One region of the Ruegeria sp. BA2 genome, then DNA from elsewhere that is predicted to be linked to it. Evidence: riboswitches for the same ligand, from Rfam matches in the RefSeq annotation. Region 1 holds a riboswitch; each other region holds the start of a gene.
The links. A riboswitch is a leader RNA that binds a small molecule or an ion and turns the genes downstream of it on or off. The one in region 1 is predicted to bind cobalamin.
Positions count from the first base shown of each region.

Region 2: another riboswitch for cobalamin. It lies ahead of ACR0NN_RS05460 (DUF1636 family protein); the one in region 1 lies ahead of ACR0NN_RS15585 (hypothetical protein).
Region 3: another riboswitch for cobalamin. It lies ahead of ACR0NN_RS04390 (DUF1636 domain-containing protein); the one in region 1 lies ahead of ACR0NN_RS15585 (hypothetical protein).
Region 4: another riboswitch for cobalamin. It lies ahead of ACR0NN_RS10040 (energy-coupling factor ABC transporter permease); the one in region 1 lies ahead of ACR0NN_RS15585 (hypothetical protein).

Region 1 is NZ_JBQFVE010000007.1:52,685-54,881, forward strand. Features, by position in the region: gene ACR0NN_RS15580 (serine aminopeptidase domain-containing protein) at 1-659, opposite strand, end outside; cobalamin riboswitch at 781-1,000, shown strand; gene ACR0NN_RS15585 (hypothetical protein) at 989-1,492, shown strand; gene ACR0NN_RS15590 (phosphatase domain-containing protein) at 1,496-1,999, opposite strand; gene ACR0NN_RS15595 (DNA polymerase III subunit gamma/tau) at 2,170-2,197, shown strand, end outside.
Region 2 is NZ_JBQFVE010000002.1:174,683-176,879, forward strand. Features, by position in the region: partial or broken gene ACR0NN_RS05450 (IS3 family transposase) at 1-270, opposite strand, end outside; partial or broken gene ACR0NN_RS05455 (IS3 family transposase) at 335-483, shown strand; cobalamin riboswitch at 698-905, shown strand; gene ACR0NN_RS05460 (DUF1636 family protein) at 1,013-1,351, shown strand; gene ACR0NN_RS05465 (ABC transporter ATP-binding protein) at 1,348-2,133, shown strand; gene ACR0NN_RS05470 (ABC transporter substrate-binding protein) at 2,150-2,197, shown strand, end outside.
Region 3 is NZ_JBQFVE010000001.1:879,241-881,437, forward strand. Features, by position in the region: gene ACR0NN_RS04385 (NAD(P)-dependent oxidoreductase) at 1-602, opposite strand, end outside; cobalamin riboswitch at 738-940, shown strand; gene ACR0NN_RS04390 (DUF1636 domain-containing protein) at 1,026-1,406, shown strand; gene cobW (cobalamin biosynthesis protein CobW) at 1,403-2,197, shown strand, end outside.
Region 4 is NZ_JBQFVE010000004.1:14,032-16,228, reverse strand. Features, by position in the region: gene sseA (3-mercaptopyruvate sulfurtransferase) at 1-637, opposite strand, end outside; cobalamin riboswitch at 779-990, shown strand; gene ACR0NN_RS10040 (energy-coupling factor ABC transporter permease) at 1,045-1,722, shown strand; gene ACR0NN_RS10035 (CBU_0592 family membrane protein) at 1,738-2,007, opposite strand; gene ACR0NN_RS10030 (XRE family transcriptional regulator) at 2,010-2,197, opposite strand, start outside.

The DNA.
Region 1 (2,197 bases):
TGTTCTGCCCAACGGTTTGCGGGCAGAGACGTTCCGATTTCTGGCACATAGCTCTGAGGCGCGGTGCACCACTTGCGCCATTGCCAGTAAACCTGTGCCGGCAGGTTCGGGCCAAAACCCACAGCCTTTCCCGGAAGATACCCAAGTGCCTTGACCGCCAAGGGTGCGTGCCCGTACCAGAACAGCGCCGCCAACGCGCTATATGGCCAGGGATGATCCTTGAACGTCACCAGACCAGAACATACACAGATCATCCTGTCGACCTGTTCGATATCGGATTGGAGCGGGCCAAACATTCCGCCCAATGAATGACCGATGCTCCAAAGCTTTGCCCGAGGAAACCTGCGCCGCATCTCAGCCCGGGCAGCGGGAATGTCTATCAACGCCCAATCGGCCATGGTAACATCCGATCGCTTCTGCGATCCCGATAGCGAGTTTCCGAAATCCCGATAATCATACGTCAGGCACGCCATGGCGCGCTCTTCCGCAAGCCATCGGGCGAAGTGTTGATAATACTCTCTGGGCACTCCGGTCGCGCTGTTGATGACAACAGCCGTTTCAGGCTCGGCCATCGGGCAGTAAAGCCGAGCCGATAGCATTGCCGGACCGGACTCAAACTCGATATCTTCGGTCGCAATTGCCCGCTGAGTGTCCAACATGATGCCCTCTGAAATCATCTGAACTGATCAGTTCAGCATGAGCCGCACTAGTCAAGGTTGACGTAGCTGGACCGTGCGTCATGTGCCGGATGCAATCTTCTTGACTCGGGCCTAGCACAGCCGCTAGCGATGACGTGATGGTTCTCGCGCCTATTTGGGCCGGGATGAAAAGGGAACACGGTGCGGTTCTGACCGGAATAACCGGAATGAACCAAGGCCGAGACTGCCCCCGCAACTGTAAGCGGTGAGCGATGTCGAAATGCCACTGGCCATGAAGGCTGGGAAGGTCGGCAAAGCAATGACCCGCAAGTCAGGAGACCTGCCATCAAATGAAACTGAAACTCGGGCGGGGTGTCCGGGCAGGGCCAGACTGCATAATTGCCGTCCCTCCTGACCGTCGCCCCGACCAGCGCGGAGGGCGCATAATGATCTGGAAGACCAACACGCACGAATTCTCGGCAACAATTTGCCAACGGACCGGTAAAAACTGCCCTGCCCTGGCACAAATGGCGCGGGCACTGGCGGCTTCAATGGCAAAAGTCGGTCCAACAACAACGGCAGGATTCGAAATCGAAGGAAGCTGTGATCTGGCACATTGCGCGGGCGGGTGCACGGCGCGTTTTCGCGCTTGTCCAGACGAAATTCGGGTATTCTGCGACGCGGATGCAGACACCTCAATCAAATGTCTTGATGACTATGCTGATTTGCTTTTTGGCAGTGACATCGGCTCTGTTCCTGCCAGCCTCATGTCGCACCCACCATGCGCAATGCTTGAGGCGATTGCCCTCACGAACGGGACCCGCGCGCCAGAGGAATTCCGCCCATCGGCCTGAGCGCTAATCGCCCGCCAATACGCTGGCTGGCGCAGTCGCCCAGCGCATCTGCGCGTCCGTTTCAACGGCACATGGACGCAACGCACGAAGCCTTTTCAGTGCTGTATCAGGGTGCTCTCCACACTCGACCATTATGCGCAGTACAGCCATACCCGACCGGCCGCATCCGCCCTTGCAATGAACCAATACACGCCCGCCGCCAGACAGTGCGTGGCGGGCCGATTTACTGGCCTGTTCCCATCGTTCACTTACGTCCTGAGTGGGAATACCGTAATCCTCGACCGGCAAGTGAACCCAGCGACAAGCGCGATCACGAACATCCGAGCCAAAATCCCGAGCGCCATCAAGGATCATCTCGACCTCAGTCGCCATTGACAGGATCAGACCCGGTTTCCATCCGGCCACAGCATCCAAATCGCCGATATAATCTCCGCCCCGTCCGGGCATTGAGGTTAGCGCAAGTGATCCGCCACCAACCTGGAGTGCATGGATAACCAATTCAGACATTCTACGCTCCCCCCGAAACGTGGATCAGAAAATCTTTTTTGCTGGTCTTAGACCGCACGATATTAACCGGGTCCGCCGACAATCCAAAATGAAAATCGCCTCGGCTTGCTGTGGACGCGGGCGGCGGGGGCCTCTACGCTGCGTCGGAACACGAATCCGACAGAGCAGACATGACCGAAACGCCCAGCCCCGCCTACC
Region 2 (2,197 bases), on a different contig from region 1:
GGCTTCGCTCCACAAAGAATTGGGTGGCCTCTTCAACACCTCCCTCTCCTCCCGGAGCATGTGGTTCTATTTCCGCAGCTCGGCGACCTCGCGCTCGAGATCAGACTGGGCGGTTGGCTTCTCAGGATTGCGCCGATCCTATTGTATCCAACGGCTTAGCGTCGAGAAGCCGACGCCAAAATCTGCTGCCACCTGCTAACGCGGCAGGCCGCTGGTCAACGCTACCAGCACTGCCTCTGAGCGAAATTCCGGGGTCGGCATTTGTGCCATGATGTCTCTCCTTTGTGGCAAAATACAAAGTCAAAGGAGCGAAACAATTCAGCGACATGTACAATTTCGCACGCTGAACATCTTGATGAGTTCAGCCGGGAGTGCCTCGCAATTAGAGTGGAGCGCAAGCTGAGCTGGATCAACGTTATTGGTGCCGTGGCGGATCCGTTCATACTTAGGTGGTCACTTCGTTTCATTCGTTTAGACAAGGGGTGGAAAGCGTTGTCCAAGTCGCCTGAGATTGGATTATCGACACCAGCGCCTGAAACCATCATCCCGATGGAGCAAAAACCAATAAGGCATTAACACTCAATTTTAACAAGTTATACGAGGCTGCTCATCGTTCCTCAGGAAGTCGTGTAACCTCGCCGAAACTCTCCAGGGAGCGAAGCATTCGACTTTATCATTGACGTAACTCACGATCTCGGGCAGTCAATCGAGAGATGGTTCCCGATGGTGCGTCCAAGGGATGAAAAGGGAATACGGTGAGGTTTACCGATAGGTGCCAATTCCGTAACTGCCCCCGCAACTGTAAGCGGCGAGCTAGGCCAAACAGCCACTGATCCAATGGGTCGGGAAGGTTGGCTGAGCTAGGACCCGCAAGTCAGGAGACCTGCCATCAAATGTTCAACCAACCCAGGGCGGGGTGTCCTGGAAGGAGGCTTTATGGCACGTCAGATGCGTGTTTACATCGTTGGCAGCTTCCGCATGCGTCTGGAATCAGGTGAAGTGGAGGGTGCGAATGGTTGCTGATCACTTCGTTCTTATATGCGCGAGCTGCCGGGACCCCAATTTCACGGATCACGTGATTAACACGCTGTCGGACAGGCTACCGGATGGCTTTGCAATTCGCACTGTCGATTGTATGGCTGGGTGTGACCGACCTGCGACAATCGGATTTCAGGCACTTGGCAAGGCTCAATACCTGTTTGGCGACATAGCAACAGGCAACGATCTGGACGCGGTTGTAGAGTTTGCAGAACAGTACCAGCTATGCGCGGATGGATGGACAAATGCCACGGAACGTCCGAGGGCATTGTTTAAAAAGACCCTTTCGCGCATGCCGAGGATTGCGCCATGACAGAGCAAAGCTTTCTGGTTGCCGAGAACCTCGAATATTATGCACTCAACGGGGATATCTTGCTGCAGGGTGTTTCCTTCGAATTGTTCGAAGGATCGATCCTGGCCATCGCCGGACCGAATGGCGCAGGTAAGACGACCCTTCTGAATTTGCTTTGCGGTGCCGAACCGCTGGCCCTTGGCGATGTTCGCATCAAGGGGCGGAGTCTGAAACAGCTTTCGGCCAAAGAGCGTGCGCGCATGATCGCGGTGGTGGGCCAGCAGGAATTGCCTGACGGGCGTTTGGGATTGCGGGACTACGTTGCGTTAGGGCAAATACCCATTCGTGCTGATCGCTCAGCCGAAGCACATGCCAAAGAATTGGATCGGATTCTTGACCTGACCGGTCTTGCCAGCTTGTCGGGTAAGCGAATGGCTCAACTATCGGGTGGAGAGCGTCAACGGGCGCACATCGCGCGCGCTCTGGCGCAGAATCCATCCTTGCTGTTTCTTGACGAACCGACCAACCATCTAGACCCCGATGCCAAAGGGCGGATGCTGTCCTTGGTCGCTGAACTTGGGATCACCGTGGTAATGATTGTGCATGATTTGGTCATGATCCCCGAATTTGCCACCCATGTGGCGCTGATGAAATCGACCCGCATGATTGGATTCGGTTCGGTGGAAGAGGTGCTAACGCCCGAACGGGTGCGCGAAACCTTTGGCGTCGATTTCCTCTGCTTTCATCACGAAGGCCGCATTATCCCGGCCCTTGATATCCGAAAAACAACTGTATCCACATAAACTCAGGAGAAGTCTCATGAAACAAATCTGGTCTGTGGCATTGGCCACTGCCATGGCAAGCGGC
Region 3 (2,197 bases), on a different contig from region 1:
GTGGTTCCAAGGTCCATTCCGGCGGCCTTGGCGGTCACCAAAGCCTCGGCGCAGGTGATCAGGTTGGCGGTGGCGAGGAAGTTTGTCATCACTTTCAGAACCGAGGCCGAGCCCAGCTCACCAGTATGCAGAATGCGCCGCCCCATAGTAGTCAGGAATGGCAGGATGCGCTCGAACGTCTCGCGATCGCAGCCAGCGAAGATCGAGATGTTACCTGTCGCGGCACGGTGGCACCCGCCTGAAACCGGGCAATCCACCGCTGCGCCGCCTCGTTCAATGACCATTGCGCCAAGGCGTTTAACTTCGGCTTCGTCGGTGGTGGACATCTCCATCCAGATTTTGCCGGGGACGACTTCTGGCAACATCTCCTGCATCACCGCGTCCGAAGCGGCAGGCGAAGGCAAGCAGGTGATGACCGCATCGCAATCACGCATCAGCTGCGCCGGACTTTCGGCAGCTTTGGCCCCTTTGGCGACAAATGCAGACACCAGCTCTGGATTCAGATCATGCACGGTCAGATCGATTCCATTGCGCAGCAGTGAACCCGAGAGCTTGCCTCCAACATTCCCTAGCCCGATAAACCCAACTTTCATGCGCTGCATCCTCCTGTACGCGTCTTGCAACCATGCCACCACGACACTGCAAACAGATCATGCCGCCCAGCGACCCAGACAGGTCGCTTTTTACCTGCGATATCACGGAATATCGCGACTCGCTTGACAAGCAGTACATCAGTGCCGCATGTCCCATCCGTTGGTGTCTGCGCAAGCAGATGAAAAGGGAATGCGTCAGCGGAATCACCGTCAAACGCAGCCGCCCCCGCGACCGTGACCGGAGAGGGTGCCCAAGCCACTGGCAAATGCCGGGAAGGCGGGACATCCGACAGAGGCCTCCTCTGACATCCGCAAGCCGGGAGACCTGCCAACGCCCGAAGTTGAAACCGGACGGGGTGTTCCGGTGTGCGGCTTTAATCGGCCCGCATGAAACCCCGTCCCCCACGAAGAGGATTTGGGGGGATGAGAGACATGACCGAGACCACACCGGTCGAACTGCTGGTTTGCACCACCTGCCGTCGCGGGCTACCTGTCGAAGACGATGAACAGCGCCCTGGTACATTGCTGCACAAAGCACTTGAACAGGCGGATCTGCCCGAAGGCATCACGTTGAAAGCCGTGGAGTGCCTGTCGAATTGCGATGAAGGCTGCTCGATCGTTTTGCGGGGGGGGCCGGATCGCTGGACCTTTGTGTATGAGCATCTGAACGAAACCGACCATGTCGACGCGATCGTCGAAGGCGCCACCAAGTATCTCGCGACCGAGGATGGCCTCGTCAAATGGCGTGAGCGTCCCGAACATTTCCGCAAAAATTGTGCTGCCCGCATACCCCCGATTGGAGCCCTGAAATGAGTAACCTCGAAAAACTCCCCGTCACCGTAATCACCGGCTTTTTGGGCTCGGGTAAAACCACACTGGTGCGCCATCTGATGCAAAACCCGCAGGGCAAGCGCTTGGCTGTTGTGGTCAACGAGTTTGGCGATGTTGGCGTTGACGGCGACATCCTGAAATCCTGCGCCATCCCGGATTGCCCGGCCGAGAACATAATGGAGCTTGCGAACGGCTGCATTTGCTGCACCGTGGCCGATGACTTTATCCCGACCATCGAAGCTCTGATGGCGCTGGAGCCACGCCCCGAGCATATCCTGATCGAAACTTCCGGCCTCGCCCTGCCCAAGCCGCTGCTGAAAGCATTTGACTGGCCTGACATCCGCTCGAAAATCACCGTCGATGGCGTAATTGCTCTGGCAGACGCAGAAGCCGTAGCCGCAGGTCGCTTTGCCCCGAATGTCGAGGCGGTGGACGCCCAGCGCATGGCCGATGACTCGATTGACCATGAAACACCCCTATCCGAGGTGTTCGAGGATCAGATTTCCTGCGCCGATATCATCCTGCTAACCAAGCCGGATCTGGCTGGGCCCGAAGGTGTGGCCAAAGCCAAGGAAATCATCGCCGCCGAAGCGCCCCGCCCCCTGCCTGTTGTCGAGGTCGCCGAGGGTGTCGTCGACGTGCGTGTGGTATTAGGCCTGGAAGCGGCGGCCGAAGATGACATGGAGGCGCGTCCCAGCCATCATGATGGCCACCATGATCACGAGCATGATGATTTCGAAAGCATCATCGTCGAACTGCCGGAACAATCCGAC
Region 4 (2,197 bases), on a different contig from region 1:
CATTCTTGTTCATCAGCAGACCAAATGGCACGTTGCGCGAACCGGGAATATGGCCCGAGCGTAAACCCTCGCGCGGTTCAGCCTCGGTCCCGGCAAAGCGCGCGGCCGAGCGCGCATCAATGATCTCGTGATCCGCCAATTTCGCAGCAGACGAGACCTGCGTGACGTTCCGAACAAGACGATTCTGTACACGCACGGTCATGTGGCGGTCGCGGATCACCGGGGGCAAGTCCTCGATCTCATGACCTTCGGCTTGCCATTTTGGCAGACCGCCGTCCAGCACGGCAATATTTTCCTGTCCCATAAGCCGGAATAGCCACCACACCCGCGCGGCCGACATCAGACCGGCACCATCGTAAACAACAACCTGATGGCCATCTCCGACGCCCATTGCGCGCAGACGAGACATGAATTTCTCGACCGGAGGTGCCATGTGCGGCAGCTCTGACCGGTGGTCAGAAATCTCGTCGATGTCAAAGAACCGCGCACCTGGGATATGGCCTGCGTCATACTCGGCCTTGGCATCGCGCTTTTGCTGCGGCAGGTACCACGACCCATCCAGTATCCGAAGATCGGGATCCTTGAGATGTGCGACCAACCATTCGGTGGAAACGAGGGTTTTAGGATCGTCCTGCATCAATACCTCCCCTAAGCGAGCTTGGTTTGTCCCTATAGGGGCTTGGCGCTACGTTCAAGTCACGCCGCAGGTCAGAGTGCTGGCAGGCAACGATTTTTTGCGATCAAACGCACGGCGTGCTTGACACCGAGCATTCTGCGGTAGAAATCTGCGCGGTATGGTTCCCAAAGGGTTGTTCCCGGCGGGATGAAAAGGGAATCCGGTGCGACATTCACTGCCAATTCCGGAACTGCCCCCGCAACTGTAAGCGGAGTATCGCCCCATCAAGGCCACTGACCGACAGGATCGGTTGGGAAGGCCGGGATCGATCCTAATCCGCGAGTCAGGAGACCTGCCATGCACAAACCGGGCCTTGCCCAATTTCAACACGTTTCTGCCGTCGGGTGTGACGGTAAGGAGAACAAACTATGCATATCGAACCGGGCGTCGTACACGGCGCCAAACTTGTCCTGAGCTACGCAACCGCAGCTGGCGCAGGGGTCTATAGTCTAAAGCTGGCATGGGAGAGCGTTAAGAACAGCGGTATCGCAAGCCTAGCCGCGCGGTCCGCCCTGACAACCGGCCTTGTGTTTGCTTTCTTCGAAGTTCTGCCTCATTTCCCTGTTGGAGTGTCAGAAGTTCACTTTATTCTGGGCTCGACGCTGTTTCTTTTGTTCGGGGCCGCTCCGGCCGCGATCGGGCTGATCCTGGGCCTGTTTGTTCAAGGTTTCTTCCTTGCACCATTCGATCTGCCTCAGTTCGGAATGAACATGACGACATTGCTGGTGCCGTTGTTTGCCTTGCAGGCATTGGCAAGCCGCATCATTGCGCCGAATACAGCTTATGTTGACCTCAAATATTCACAGGCTCTGGCGCTTTCGACCGCCTATCAGGGTGGCGTTGTCCTTTGGGTGGCATTCTGGGCGTTCTACGGTCAAGGATTCGGTGCTGAAAACATGACCGCCGTTGTCAGCTTTGGCGGCGCATACATGCTGGTTGTCTTGATCGAACCTCTGGCTGATCTCGCCGTGCTTGCGGCAGCCAAGTCCATGAAAGGTTTGGACAAGCTCGGCCTGTTTACCCCGCGCCTTCACAGCGCGGCTTAAACATCCTGCGCCGCGTTATCCTGTGCGGCGCAACCTGAAATGCTGAATGATGCCAATCACACTGATGATGATCCAAAACCCTTCGATCAGCATGGATGCCAGATTGAAGTTATGCATCAGCGAAAACACGATCAGAACCGATCCGATCAGGTTCACCACAGGAAAAGCCAGATCTTCCGAGTTCGTTAGACGCATCTGGGTCGCAAAATAGGCTGCAACGACCATTAAGGCTCCAAACGAGCCAATTGCATCAGCTATGGTCAATGAGTTCAGAAATGTTGTCATGATTAACCCGCCGCCTGTTGCCCATAGTGGTGCATGTTCAGAAACACAGCCCCCTCGGGGCCCGCGCGGTAGCCATGCGGCAGATCAGCGGCAAAGCGCAAGCCCTGTCCATTTTGCAACGTCACCCACTCTCCATCCCGCTGGACTTCAAGGGGGCCGTTCAAAACAAAGACCTCTTCGGTGACACCAG